3 regions of the Neorhizobium sp. LMR1-1-1.1 genome follow, and region 2 is predicted to be linked to each of the others. Evidence: riboswitches for the same ligand, from Rfam matches in the RefSeq annotation. Region 2 holds a riboswitch; each other region holds the start of a gene.

Region 1 (4,409 bases), on a different contig from region 2:
GCTCGGCACGGAAGTGGAAGCGCAGGTGGGCAGCCTGCGCAAGCAGAGCGCCGGCAAGGAGAAATTTGCCAAGGGCATGTTGCTGGAAGCCTATGCCTATAACGCCATTTCGGGCAGGGTCTCGGACTTGCGTGAAGCAATGCGTCGTGCCGAAAGCGACGATGCGGCCATCAATACGGCCAAGCTCTACCTCGGCCCATTGGAAGAGGAATTCGCAAAGATCAGCACTCTCGTATCGGAAAAGGCGGGCAAGGCTTTCGATCCGGCGCGACAGGCCGCTGCCAGCTTGAAAGCGACCATTGCCGGCGAAGCCCCGATCGCCGACAAGGCACAGGCGGTGCGTGTTGGAACAAGTGCCCTCATGCCGATCCAGCGAGATTTGGATAATCTGTCCAACAGCCGGGCCGTAACGGCGGCTGAACGGTTTGTCGGTCTTGAAGGTGATGTGGCCGTCCAGCGTGAGCTGCTTGCCCAGACAGAGGATTCGCTGCGCAGGATCGATGAGCTCAAACTGCTTGTCGAGCGGATGAGCGGTACGATGAGCGAGGCTTCGCAGAAGCCGCTTCTTGAATCGACGGCGGGTTTGCGTACCGTCTCGGCGCGTGTTTCTGAACTTGCCAAGACCAACTTCACCATGGCTGGCTTTGCTGTGAAGCTGGAGCCGCTTCTCGCATCGCTGGACGCCGGATCGACAAAGCTGATCGTGATTGCTTCCGACTGGCAGAAGAAGAGGGCGGAAGCCACGGCCACTCTGACCGGCGCAATGGCCGGGCTGAAAAATTTCGTTGCCCAGGCTCAGGAAGTCGGCAAGGAAGACAGTGAGCGGTCGGCAAACCTTTCGGTCGTCGCCATGGTGGTCGGTACGATATTGGCGATCGCTGGCGGCCTGATGCTGGTCGAGACATTGCGCGGCCCTCTGCGCCGGGTGACCGAAGTGATGAAGCGTCTTGCCGACGGCGACCTGGAGGTTTCGATCGAAGGCCGCGAGCGTGGCGATGAGATCGGTGACATGGTTCGTTCCGTTACGGTATTCCGCGACGCTGCGAGAGAAAATGTTCGGCTGGAGCAGGAAGCCGCCGCCGCCCGGGAGCTCTCTTCGGCGGAAGCAGAACAGCGTGCCGGCGAACGTGCCCGCATCGCGGCCGATCAGCAGCATGCGTTGACCGCGCTCTCGGGCGTGCTCGGCAATCTGGCCGAGGGCGATCTGGCAACGGGGATGGACGAAAATCTCCCGGCAGATTTCGTCATGATGGCCAGAACCTACAATCAGGCTGTCGATGCTCTGCGTGCGACTTTGTCCGAAGTCGGTTTTGCGGCGCAGGAGATCAATGGCGGTACGGCCAATCTTTCCGCCTCCGCCGACGATCTGGCGAAACGCACGGAACAGCAGGCGGCAGCACTGGAAGAAAGCTCTCGGGCGTTGCGCCACTTGAGCGATGTTGTGCGCAGCACCGCAACCAATGCCCGTCAGACGTCTCAATCGGTCAACGAGACCGAAGAGTTCGCCGTCCGCTCAGGCGAGGTCGTGGCACGCGCAGTCAATGCCATGGGCGAGATCAGCCGCTCCTCCGACAAGATCAGCCAGATCATCGGCGTCATTGACGAGATCGCCTTTCAGACGAACCTCCTGGCGCTGAATGCCGGCGTCGAGGCTGCTCGCGCTGGTGAAGCAGGCCGCGGTTTTGCTGTTGTCGCCCAGGAGGTCCGCGAACTGGCCCAGCGCTGCGCGGGTGCGGCTCGCGAGATCAAGCAGTTGATTTCGGCAAGTGCAACGCAGGTCGAAAGCGGCGTGCAGCTCGTCGAGGAAACCGGCGAAGCACTCTCCAGGATCATTGCTCACGTCACCGATGTTCGAAAACTGGTGGCACAGATTTCCTCGGCTGCCGCAGAGCAGTCCACCGGCATCACGCAGGTCACGCAGGCTGTCAACGACGTCGAACTGATAACCCAGCAGAATGCCGCCATGGTCGAGGAGAACAATGCCGAAATACGTGGCCTGCGTCACCGGGTGGAGGATCTGACCCAGAAGATCGGCCGCTTCAGGACCAGCGACAGCAGCGGGACCTATTACCAGGAGCCTCAGCCGCGTTTGCACCGTAGCAGCGCCGCATGACGTGAAGGCAGATGCCCAGAACCTCGTGAAACTTCAAAAGCCGCCGCCAGATACGACGGCGGCTTTCGGGGCTAAGGCTAAGCCCGCATCTTGCCGCATTTGAGTAAAAAGGCTGGAATCGCGGATCATCATCCGGTAGTTGTTGATCATGACAGGGGCGTCCGGCGAAAGCCGGGCTGAGAAGTACCCTTTGAACCTGAACCAGATCATGCTGGCGGAGGGAGTCGTTCGGGTCTTCGTTCTTGACGTCGCATCCCCACGTCCACCTCCGCCTCAAAAGGAGGCGCAGATGGCAGACGAGTCCGCTCAATCATTGAAACCCGGCGCATTGCTGGCAGCGATGCGGCAGAAAAATCCATTGGTGCAGAACATCACCAATTTCGTCGCGATGAACATTGCCGCCAACGTGATGCTGGCTGCGGGCGCATCGCCTGCAATGGTGCACAGCCCGGAAGAGGCGGCGGAATTCGCAGGCATAGCGGCGGCACTGACCGTCAATATAGGGACCATCTCGCCGGACTTTTTCGACGGCATGAAGCAGGCCGCAGAGGCTGCAAGCGAAGCGGGAAAACCCTGGATACTCGATCCGGTCGCGCATTTCGCGACCGCCTATCGGCGTGCCGCCGTTTCAGCGCTTCTGGAGCACAGGCCGACGGTGATCCGCGGCAACGCTTCCGAAATCATTACGCTTGCCGGAGAGCATGCATCGGGGCAGGGGGTGGATTCCGGTGATAGCGTGGCTTCCGCGCAGGCTGCTGCCCGCGCTCTTGCCATTCGTCATGGCTGTGTCGTCGCCGTGACCGGGGAACGGGATTTCGTCACCGACGGTCATCGTGCCGTTCATGTTCTCGGTGGATCTGCGCTGATGCCGAAAGTGACGGCGCTCGGTTGCTCGTTGACCTGTGTCATCGGCGGTTTTGCAGCAACCGTGCCGGACAAGCCGTTTGAGGCAACGCTTGCGGCGCTTGCCTTGTTTGCTGCAGCTGGCGAACTGGCGGGACGGGACGCTCATGCGCCGGGGTCCTTTGCCGTGCGTTTCCTCGATCTGCTTGCGGAAGTGACGCCGGATGCCGTTGATGCCGTAGCGCGGGTGATACCGGCATGAAGCAGTTCGACCTTTCCCTTTATCTGGTGCTGGACCCGGATCTTTGTCGCGTGATCGGCATGGTCGAGACGGCGCGACTTGCCGTGCTGGGCGGGGCAACGATGGTGCAGTTGCGCGACAAGCAGGCAACGACCGCAGAGATGATCGCGACGGGCCTGCAGCTGAAGGCTGCCCTTTCAGGGGCCGGCGTGTCGCTGATTGTCAACGATGATGTGGAGGCCGCGCTCGCGATCGGTGCAGACGGTATTCATGTCGGGCAGGAAGACATGAATGCGACGGAGGTTCGAAAGCGTGTTGGCGATAGGCTAATCCTTGGTCTCTCCGTAGAGACGGAAGATCTGGCGCGACGGGTCGATCCGGCGGTGGTTGATTATGTCGGCGTCGGCCCGGTCTTTGCGACCGGCACGAAGCCGGATCACAAGCAGCCGATCGGTTTTGAAGGCCTTGCGCGGATCGTGGCGGCATCCCCGATACCCGCAGTGGCGATCGGCGGCGTCAAGGTTCAACATGTCGAAGAAATCTTTCGCGCAGGGGCAAAGGGTCTCGCGGTCGTATCTGCCATATGCGGATCGCCCGATCCCCAAGGTACCACACGATTGATCGCCGATAAAATTGCGGAGGCCAAGAAATGACGATTCGCAATGTCTTGTCGATTGCCGGCTCCGATCCATCCGGCGGCGCCGGCATACAGGCGGACCTCAAGGCATTTTCCGCCCGCGGCACTTATGGCATGGCAGCGCTGACGGCGTTGACGGCCCAGAATACGCAGGGCGTGACCGCCATTCATGCGTTGCCTCCGGAGTTCGTTCGCGCCCAGATCGAGGCGATTTTTGCCGACATAAGGGTCGATGCGGTGAAGATTGGCATGATCGCCAATGCGCAGATTGCGCGCACCGTTGCAGAATTGCTTGAGACCCATGCAATGGGTATTCCGATCGTGCTTGATCCGGTGATGGTCGCAAAGGGTGGCGCTCCGCTTCTTGCCTCCGATGCCGGTCAAGCGGTTATCGACCGGCTGCTGCCGCTTGCTTCCGTCATCACGCCGAACCTTCCCGAAGCTGCAGTCCTGCTGGGCGAGAATGAGGCTAAGACACGGGCGGAAATGGCCAGCCAGGCGACGGGTTTGCTGCAGCAAGGACCGGGTGCCGTGCTGATCAAGGGAGGCCATCTCGCCAGCGACGACAGTCCGGA
Region 2 (4,409 bases):
TCAGGTGCGGTCAAGGGCTGAAAATCCAATCATATTCAGGAGTTAGAAATGTCAGAACAAGTGAGCCGCTGGGATGTCTTCGAGTTTTCCGCCAAGGGTCCCGCAGGCGGCAATCCCTATCTCGACGTCAGTTTCGCCGCGACGTTTTCGCTCGGCAATCGCGACGTAACGGTTCCCGGTTTCTATGATGGTGACGGCGTCTACAAGGTACGCTTCTGCCCGGACACCGAGGGTGCCTGGCGCTTCGTAACGACCGCCAGCGACAAGGCGCTGGCAGGCCTGAACGGCTCTTTGACCGTTGGTCCGGCCAAGTCGGGCGTTCACGGCCCGGTGCGGGTGCGCAACCAGTTTCATTTCGCCTATGCCGACGGCAAGCCATACCTGCCCTTCGGCACGACCTGCTATGCCTGGACGCACCAGACGGTCGAGCTGCAGGAGCAGACCTTCAGGACGCTCGAGACGGCGCCGTTCAACAAGATCCGCATGGGCGTATTCCCGAAAGACTATATCTACAACACCAACGAGCCGCTCTTCGACGTCTATGAGAAGCGCGCCGATGGCAGCCATGACATGGACAGGCCGAATTTCGAATGCTTCCGGCATTTCGAAAACCAGATCGGCCGTCTGATGGAAATGGGGATCGAGGCCGATATCATCCTCTTCCATCCCTATGACCGCTGGGGCTATTGCACGATGACGGAGGAGCAGGATTTCCGATATCTCCGTTATATCGTCGCGCGTATCGCCGCCTACCGAAATGTCTGGTGGTCGCTCGCCAACGAATACGACTTCCTTCTCGATACGAAGCCGATGGAACGCTGGGACCGCTTCTTCCAGATCATCGAGGAAGGCGATCCGCTGCGCCATCCGAAGTCGATCCACAATGGCGATGTGGACAAGAATTACGATCACCGCAAACCTTGGGTGGATCACGTCTGCATCCAGAACTGGGACGTCAAGAAGACGCTCGACTGGCGCGCCGCCTATGGCAAGCCTGTCGTCAACGACGAGCCCGAATACGAAGGCAATATCCCGAAGGAATGGGGCAATATCGATGGCCACGAACTGATTCATCGCTACTGGCTGACGCTTTGCCGTGGCGGCTATATCGGTCACGGCGAAACATTCCTCGATGCCAATGACGAACTCTGGTGGGCAAAGGGCGGCGTGCTTCATGGCGAGGCATCGGCGCGTATCGACTTCCTCCGCAAGATCTTCGAGGAGGATGCCGTCAATGGCCTGACCCCCATGCTGGAACGGGGCACGACCTACAAGCGGGTATCCGCGGCTCAGGATGGCGACGTCCGTTACATCTATTTCGGCGAGCATCAGCCGGTCGAATGGGCGCTCGGCCTGCCGGAAGAAGATGGCGACTGGGAAATCGATCTCATCGATGTCTGGAACATGAGCATCACGCCGCTGGAGAAGGGGCCGCTGCCGAAGGTTCACCCGCAGCGCATTACCGGTGGTTCTCATATCACCAACCAGTTTGCCGCCGCGTTCGGGCTGACGCTGCCGGGCCGGCCATATCTTGCTGTGCGCATACGCCCACGCAAGACGCATTAGAGAGGTATCATCATGGCGACGGTTCAAGTCTCCGATCTGCGCAAGAGCTTTGGTGCGCTCGAAGTGGTCAAGGGTGTTACGATCGACATCCGGGATGGGGAATTCCTCATCCTGGTTGGCCCGTCAGGCTGCGGCAAGTCGACCCTTCTCAGAATGATCGCCGGCCTCGAGGACATATCCGCAGGGCGTATCGATATCGGCGGGCGTGTGGTCAACACGCTGTCGCCGAAGGAACGGAACATCGCCATGGTGTTCCAGAACTACGCGCTCTATCCGCAGATGACGGTCGCCCAGAACATGGGCTTCTCGCTGGAAATCTCCGGCATGAAAAAGGCCGAGATCTACAAGAAGGTTGCGGAAGCATCCGAAATTCTCGGACTGACCCCGCTCCTGCAGCGCAAGCCGTCGCAATTGTCCGGCGGCCAGCGCCAGCGCGTCGCCATGGGCCGCGCGATCGTTCGCGATCCCGACGTCTTCCTGTTCGACGAACCGCTTTCCAACCTCGATGCCAAGCTGCGTGTGCAGATGCGCGCCGAGATCAAGGCGCTTCACCAGAGACTGGCGTCGACCATCGTCTATGTCACCCACGACCAGGTCGAGGCGATGACCATGGCCGATCGAATCGTCGTCATGCGCGGCGGCTGCGTCGAACAGATCGGCACCCCGCTGGAGCTGTACGACCGTCCGGATAACATGTTCGTGGCCGGCTTCCTCGGATCGCCTTCAATGAATTTTCTGCGCGGCAAGATCGAGGGCCAGTCCCTTCTTATTCCGGGCGGAGAGCGACTGGTGCTGCCATCGCTGCCGAAGGGTGGAAGCAGTGGTGACGTCGTGGTTGGCATCCGTCCGCAAGGCTTTGCCGTAGGCACGCAGGATGGCGCCATGGCGACGATCAAGGTGGTTGAGCCGACCGGCGCAGACACGCATGTTCTGGCCGATGTCGGCGGCACGGAAGTCACCTGTGTCGTCAACGACCGGGTGGATTTTGCGCCCGGTGAGGAGATCCGTCTGTCGATCAGTTCCGCCAAAGTCCACTTCTTCGATCCCGCGAGTGAAGTGCGGCTCGATTGAGGTAAAACCGACTGCGAGCCCGCGAGATTGAGCCCTCCGATTTCCCGCGGTGCTTGCATCACCTACTTGACCCGCTAGCTCGCCTGTCATAGCCTCATCGCATTCACCAGGGGTGTCCCGTCAAGGGGCTGAGATTCTGCTATCGCGCGCAGTGACCCGTTGAACCTGATCCAGTTCATACTGGCGTAGGGACGGTGCAAAACGCTGCGATAATTCTCAAATCCGTAAACCGGATTCCGTGATCGGCGTTCTTCCATCTTTCCGGCTCTAGGACTGGGTCTCCAACCTTGAAACTTGGAGCCTCACGATGAATATTGCCGCCAAAAATCAAAGCCCGACCGTTACCTCGGGCGCATTTCCGGCTTCCACCAAGATCCATGTTGCGGGCAGGGAATATCCCGATCTCCGCGTGCCGATGCGCGAGATCGCGCTTCACCCGACATCCGGCGAGCCGCCAGTCCTAGTCTATGACAGTTCCGGCCCCTATACCGATCCTGCCCATATCGTCGCGATCGACCAAGGCCTTCCGCGCCTGCGCGAAAACTGGGTTCTTTCTCGCGGCGATGTCGCCCGATACGAGGGGCGGCACGTCAAGCCGGAGGATAACGGTTTTGCCACCGGCGAGCGGCTGACGCCCGAGTTCCCCATCCGCAACATGCCGCTCAAGGCGAATGCAGGCCGTGCGGTTACCCAGCTCGCCTATGCGCGCGCAGGCATCATCACGCCCGAAATGGAATTCATCGCCATCCGCGAAAACATCGGCCGGCAGGCTGCGAAGGAAGCCCTGACGCGGGATGGCGAAAGTTTCGGTGCGCATATCCCGGATTACATCACGCCGGAATTCGTACGCCACGAAGTTGCGGAAGGCCGCGCCGTCATTCCGGCAAATATCAACCACCCCGAAAGCGAACCGATGATCATCGGCCGCAATTTTCTGGTGAAGATCAACGCCAATATCGGCAATTCCGCCGTCACCTCGTCGATGGCGGAAGAGGTGGAAAAGATGGTCTGGGCGATCCGCTGGGGCGCCGATACGGTCATGGATCTTTCGACCGGCCGCAACATTCACAATATCCGCGAATGGATCATCCGCAATTCACCGGTGCCGATCGGCACGGTGCCGCTCTATCAGGCGCTGGAAAAGGTCAACGGCATTGCCGAGGATCTCACCTGGGAGGTCTATCGCGATACGCTGATCGAGCAGGCCGAGCAGGGCGTCGATTATTTCACCATCCATGCCGGCGTGCGGCTTTCCTATATCCACCTCACCGTCAATCGCGTCACCGGCATCGTTTCGCGGGGCGGGTCGATCATGGCCAAGTGGTGTCTGCATCATCACCGCGAGAGTTTTCTCTACGAGCATTTCGACGAGATCTGCGACATCGCCCGCGCCTATGACGTGACCTTTTCGCTGGGCGACGGCCTGCGTCCCGGCTCGATTGCCGATGCCAATGATGCCGCGCAGTTCGCCGAACTGGAGACACTCGGAGAACTAACGAAAATCGCCTGGGAAAAGGATTGCCAGGTGATGATCGAAGGCCCCGGCCATGTGCCGATGCACAAGATCAAGGAGAACATGGACAAGCAGCTGAAGACCTGCGGCGAGGCGCCGTTCTATACGCTCGGTCCGCTTACCACCGATATCGCGCCCGGCTACGATCACATCACCTCGGCCATCGGGGCTGCGATGATCGGTTGGTTCGGCACCGCCATGCTCTGCTACGTCACGCCGAAGGAACATCTGGGCCTGCCGGATCGCGATGACGTCAAGA
Region 3 (4,409 bases), on a different contig from region 2:
TCGACCAGAAGCGCGAGGACCTCGATCCCGAGGATACCCTGTCCCATTATCTGACCGATGGTCGCGGCGAGACCCTGCTGGTCAACGGCGAACAGCGCCATGTTGCCGGTTACATGAAGGATTTCCTGTTCCAGCCTGAACAGATCCGCACGCCGATCAAGAACCTGTCGGGTGGCGAGCGCGCCCGTCTGATGCTGGCCCGCATGCTGGCAAGGCCTTCGAACCTCTTGATCCTCGACGAACCGACCAATGATCTCGACATCGAGACGCTGGACCTGCTGCAGGAAATCGTCGCTGGCTATAACGGCACCGTCATCCTCGTCAGCCACGACCGTGACTTCCTCGACCGGACCGTGACCTCGACTATCGCCCCGGCCACCCCGGATGCGCCCGATGGCCGCTGGATCGAATATGCCGGCGGCTACACCGACATGCTGGCGCAGCGCAAGGGCGCGCAGGAAGAGCGGAAAAAGGCGGAGAAAGCAGCCGAAAAGCCGAAGGCCGAAAACGCAGCCTCTTCCTCCGACGCACCCAGAGCCAAGGGAAAGCTCTCCTACAAGCAGAAGTTCGCGCTGGAGAATATTCCCAAGGAAATGGAAAAGGCCGAAGCCGAGATCGCTCTGCGAGAAAAGAAGATGGCCGATCCCAACCTCTTCACCAAGGACCCGGCAAGCTTCAACAAGTTGGCTGCCGAGATGGAAAAGCTGCGCGAAAAGCTGACCCAAATGGAGGAGGAATGGCTGGAGCTGGAAATGTTGCGCGAGGAAATCGAGGGTTGAGCACGATGCGACAGGCATCCGAAAATTAAATATTTGTTAGCCTTAACAAATATTTAATCAAGAAAATCAGTGTCTCGCCCCGGAACAATCCAGACATTCATCGCGTTTGGTGCGTGTCAGGTTGCTAAAACATGCAACTGGCAAAACCGAGATGAACTCTGGAGATGTCCAATGCTGACAAGTGTATCGCGTCGTCGGCTGGCAAATGAGGCGATGAATCAGCGCGTATTGATTATCGAGGATGAGTTTCTGATTGCGCTCGACGTGGCCGACACGATCGAGAACATGGGCCTGAAGGTGGTGGGGCTGGCGAATGCCCGCAAGCATGCACTTTCGCTCGCAGCCCATGCGGATATCGCGCTCGTCGATGTCAATCTCGCCGATGGCCGGACGGGACCGGAAATCGGCCGCGAACTTGCCGAACAATATGGCCTCACGGTCGTATTCATGACCGGCAATCCGGAAGATATCGCGGATGGCGTAGAAGGAACACTCGGCGTTCTGACTAAACCCGTCATGCCTGAAGTAGTCGAACAGACGATCGGTTATGCGATCGCCAACCGCCTCGGCGGCATGGCCATCGTTCCCCGCGAACTCAAGGTTTTTCGCGGAAACGCAAACTGAGTCAAAATTCCGGCATGGACTTGTCGAATCCGTGCCGCATCTTTCGTCCTTGGAGGAAGGGCGCCAGCTGATGGCGTCCATAATCAAGGAGGAATCGCGACATGCGGATGATTTTCGTGAACCTGCCGGTGGCGGATCTTCAGGCTTCAACGGCGTTTTACACGGCGCTGGGCTTCAACAAGAACCCCGATTTTTCCGATGACACCGCAAGTTGCATGGTCGTCAGCGAGCAGATCTACGTGATGCTTCTCACCCACGACAAGTTCCGCATGTTCATCAATGGCGATATCTCCGACGCCAGGAAGACGAAAGAGGTGCTGAACTGCCTTTCCGCATCGAGCCGCGACGAGGTTGACGGCTTCAAGGCAAAGGCGCTTGCCGCAGGAGGTGGCGAATGGAAGCCGAACATGGAAATGGGCCCTATGTACGGCTGCAGCTTCCAGGACCTCGACGGCCATGTCTGGGAAGTCATGTATATGGACATGTCCGGTGGGTGATCCACTGGCAATTGCGGCTCACCGATAAAAGCCCCCTCCCAACCATCCCCACAAGGGGGAGGGCTAACCTCGACGTGTCGCTTATGCCCGATTGGAAACAAGCGGGTGCGGCGGTTTTTTGTCCCCCTTTTTGGCGGAGATGGCCGGCAGGCCAGAGGGGAATTTTCATGAAGAGAACGATTGTGTTGCCCCTCTTGCCAGCATGAAGCGAGACCGGTAAATCTTTGCACGCTCTAACGGGGTGCCCTGCGTCTGCTGGGCTGAGAGGCGAAACGCCAACCCGCGGAACCTGATCCGGCTAACACCGGCGGAGGGATTAGACGGCTCGCAACCAGCGCCTATTCCCCACATCGACATTTTGAGGAGGCGCTGATGCGCGGGATTTCGAATTTTCTTCTGGCCGCCACGGCCATGCTTTTTACCCCTTTTGCTGCTGAAGCTCAGGACAAGACGCTCACCGTCTATACCTATGAGAGCTTCACCTCCGACTGGGGTCCCGGCCCGAAGATCAAGGCCGAGTTTGAAAAGACCTGCGCCTGCACCGTCAATTTCGTCGGCGTTGCCGATGGCGTGGCGCTTCTCACCCGTCTAAAGCTGGAAGGTACGGGATCGGAAGCCGATATCGCGCTCGGCCTCGATACCAGCCTGATCTCCGAAGCCAAAGCCACCGGCCTTTTCGAGGCGAACGGCGTCGATGCAGGCGCCGTCAAGGTTCCCGGCAATTATGCAGACGACACGTTCATTCCCTATGACTACGGCCACTTCGCCGTCATCTACGATACGCAAACGATCAAGAACCCGCCGAAGAGCCTCAAAGATCTGATCGAGGGGGACGCTTCGCAGAAGATCGCCATTCAGGACCCGCGCACCTCGACGCCGGGTCTCGGCCTTCTGCTCTGGGTAAAGTCCGTCTATGGCGACAAGGCGCCGGAAGCCTGGGCGAAACTCAGGGACCGGGTTCTGACCGTCACTCCCGGCTGGTCGGAAGCTTATGGCCTGTTCACCAAGGGCGAAGTGCCGATGGTGCTCTCCTATACAACCTCGCCGGCCTATCACATGGTCGAGGAAAAAAACGACCGCTATCAGGCCGCAAGTTTTTCGGACGGCCATTACATCCAGATCGAAGTCGCCGGCATGCTGAAACACGCCCGGGATAAGGATCTGGCGAAAAGCTTCCTGACGTTTCTGATATCGCCGGCCGCACAGGATATCATTCCGACCACCAATTGGATGATGCCAGCCGCCGCCGCCCCGCTGCCTGAGGCTTTCGACAAGCTTGTAAAGCCGGAAAAGACGCTGCTGATCGGCTCCGACGAGGTTGCGAAGAACCGTCAGGCTTGGATCGACGAATGGCTGACCGCCATGAGCAAGAAGTGACATGTCGAAACGGGCGGAATATCGCATTTGCTGACGACTGCTGAAAGACGACGCGGCATCGTTGCTGGCCTTGTCGTGCTTGCCGCCGTCATAGTCTTTGTCGGCACGGCGATCGCGACGCTGCTGGCCTGGGATGGCGATCAATCGGCATCCCGGCTTTTCACCGCCTATACCTGGAGCATTCTGCGCTTCACGCTTTGGCAGGCGGCCCTGTCGACCTTGCTGTCGGTTGCCTTCGCCATTCCGGTAGCGCTGGCACTGGCTCGCCGCCCCCGCTTTGCAGGCAGAGCCTGGATTCTTCGCCTCATGGCCTTGCCCATGGGCCTACCGGCACTCGTCGGCGCGCTCGGCCTCCTCGGCGTCTGGGGCAGGCAAGGAGTTTTGAACGGCTGGCTTACTGCCGCCGGACTGGAACACCCGGTCAGCGTCTACGGCCTTTCCGGCATTCTGCTTGCCCACACTTTCTTCAATATCCCGCTTGCCGTGCGCCTGCTGCTTGCCGTACTTGAGCGACTGCCGGCGGAGTACTGGCTTCTGTCGGCCAGCCTCGGCATGAAACCGCTCTCGATCTTCCGCTTTGTCGAATGGCCGGCGCTCGCGCGTGTCGTGCCAGGCGTCGCGGGGCTGATCTTCATGCTCTGCGCCACCAGCTTCACGCTAGTCCTCGTGCTCGGCGGCGGCCCGGCTGCAACCACGCTGGAAGTGGCGATCTACCATGCCCTGCGCTTCGATTTCGACCCGCCCCGCGCGGTCGCACTCGCCTTTCTGCAGATTGCCCTCACCGCAGCCGTGATCGGCCTCATCGCGTTTCTGCCGGCGGCAACCGATACGGTCTGGACCGCAGGCCGAAAGGTCTTGCGCCTCGACGGGCGCTCATCCGCATCCCGCCTGTGGGATGGCCTCATCATTGCTGTCGCCGTCATCTTCGTCGCCTCGCCGCTCTTCTCGGTTTTGGTCGCTGGCCTTCGTGCGGATCTCTGGAAACTCGTCAACGGACCACGCTTCATTCAGGCAGCCACGACAAGCCTTGTGATCGCCGTAACCGCCGCAGTGATCGCCGTCTCCGCATCGCTCGCCATCATCACGGCGCGGCAGGCGATCAGGGACCGGCGTGATCCCAATATTGCTGCAC

Evidence for each region. Region 2 has a riboswitch for thiamine pyrophosphate ahead of thiC (phosphomethylpyrimidine synthase ThiC). Riboswitches for the same ligand answer to the same signal wherever they lie in the genome.
Region 1: another riboswitch for thiamine pyrophosphate. It lies ahead of thiM (hydroxyethylthiazole kinase); the one in region 2 lies ahead of thiC (phosphomethylpyrimidine synthase ThiC).
Region 3: another riboswitch for thiamine pyrophosphate. It lies ahead of thiB (thiamine ABC transporter substrate binding subunit); the one in region 2 lies ahead of thiC (phosphomethylpyrimidine synthase ThiC).

Annotation. Positions count from the first base shown of each region.
Region 1 is NZ_JBEGHE010000001.1:1,563,891-1,568,299, reverse strand. It holds gene MRBLMR1_RS07545 (methyl-accepting chemotaxis protein) at 1-2,113, shown strand, start outside; TPP riboswitch at 2,257-2,353, shown strand; gene thiM (hydroxyethylthiazole kinase) at 2,403-3,218, shown strand; gene thiE (thiamine phosphate synthase) at 3,215-3,850, shown strand; gene thiD (bifunctional hydroxymethylpyrimidine kinase/phosphomethylpyrimidine kinase) at 3,847-4,409, shown strand, end outside.
Region 2 is NZ_JBEGHE010000036.1:252,418-256,826, reverse strand. It holds gene MRBLMR1_RS21590 (carbohydrate ABC transporter permease) at 1-21, shown strand, start outside; gene MRBLMR1_RS21585 (DUF5060 domain-containing protein) at 49-1,566, shown strand; gene MRBLMR1_RS21580 (ABC transporter ATP-binding protein) at 1,579-2,637, shown strand; TPP riboswitch at 2,736-2,847, shown strand; gene thiC (phosphomethylpyrimidine synthase ThiC) at 2,945-4,409, shown strand, end outside.
Region 3 is NZ_JBEGHE010000058.1:116,972-121,380, reverse strand. It holds gene MRBLMR1_RS25780 (ABC-F family ATP-binding cassette domain-containing protein) at 1-779, shown strand, start outside; gene MRBLMR1_RS25775 (response regulator) at 951-1,403, shown strand; gene MRBLMR1_RS25770 (VOC family protein) at 1,505-1,900, shown strand; TPP riboswitch at 2,128-2,233, shown strand; gene thiB (thiamine ABC transporter substrate binding subunit) at 2,273-3,277, shown strand; gene thiP (thiamine/thiamine pyrophosphate ABC transporter permease ThiP) at 3,305-4,409, shown strand, end outside.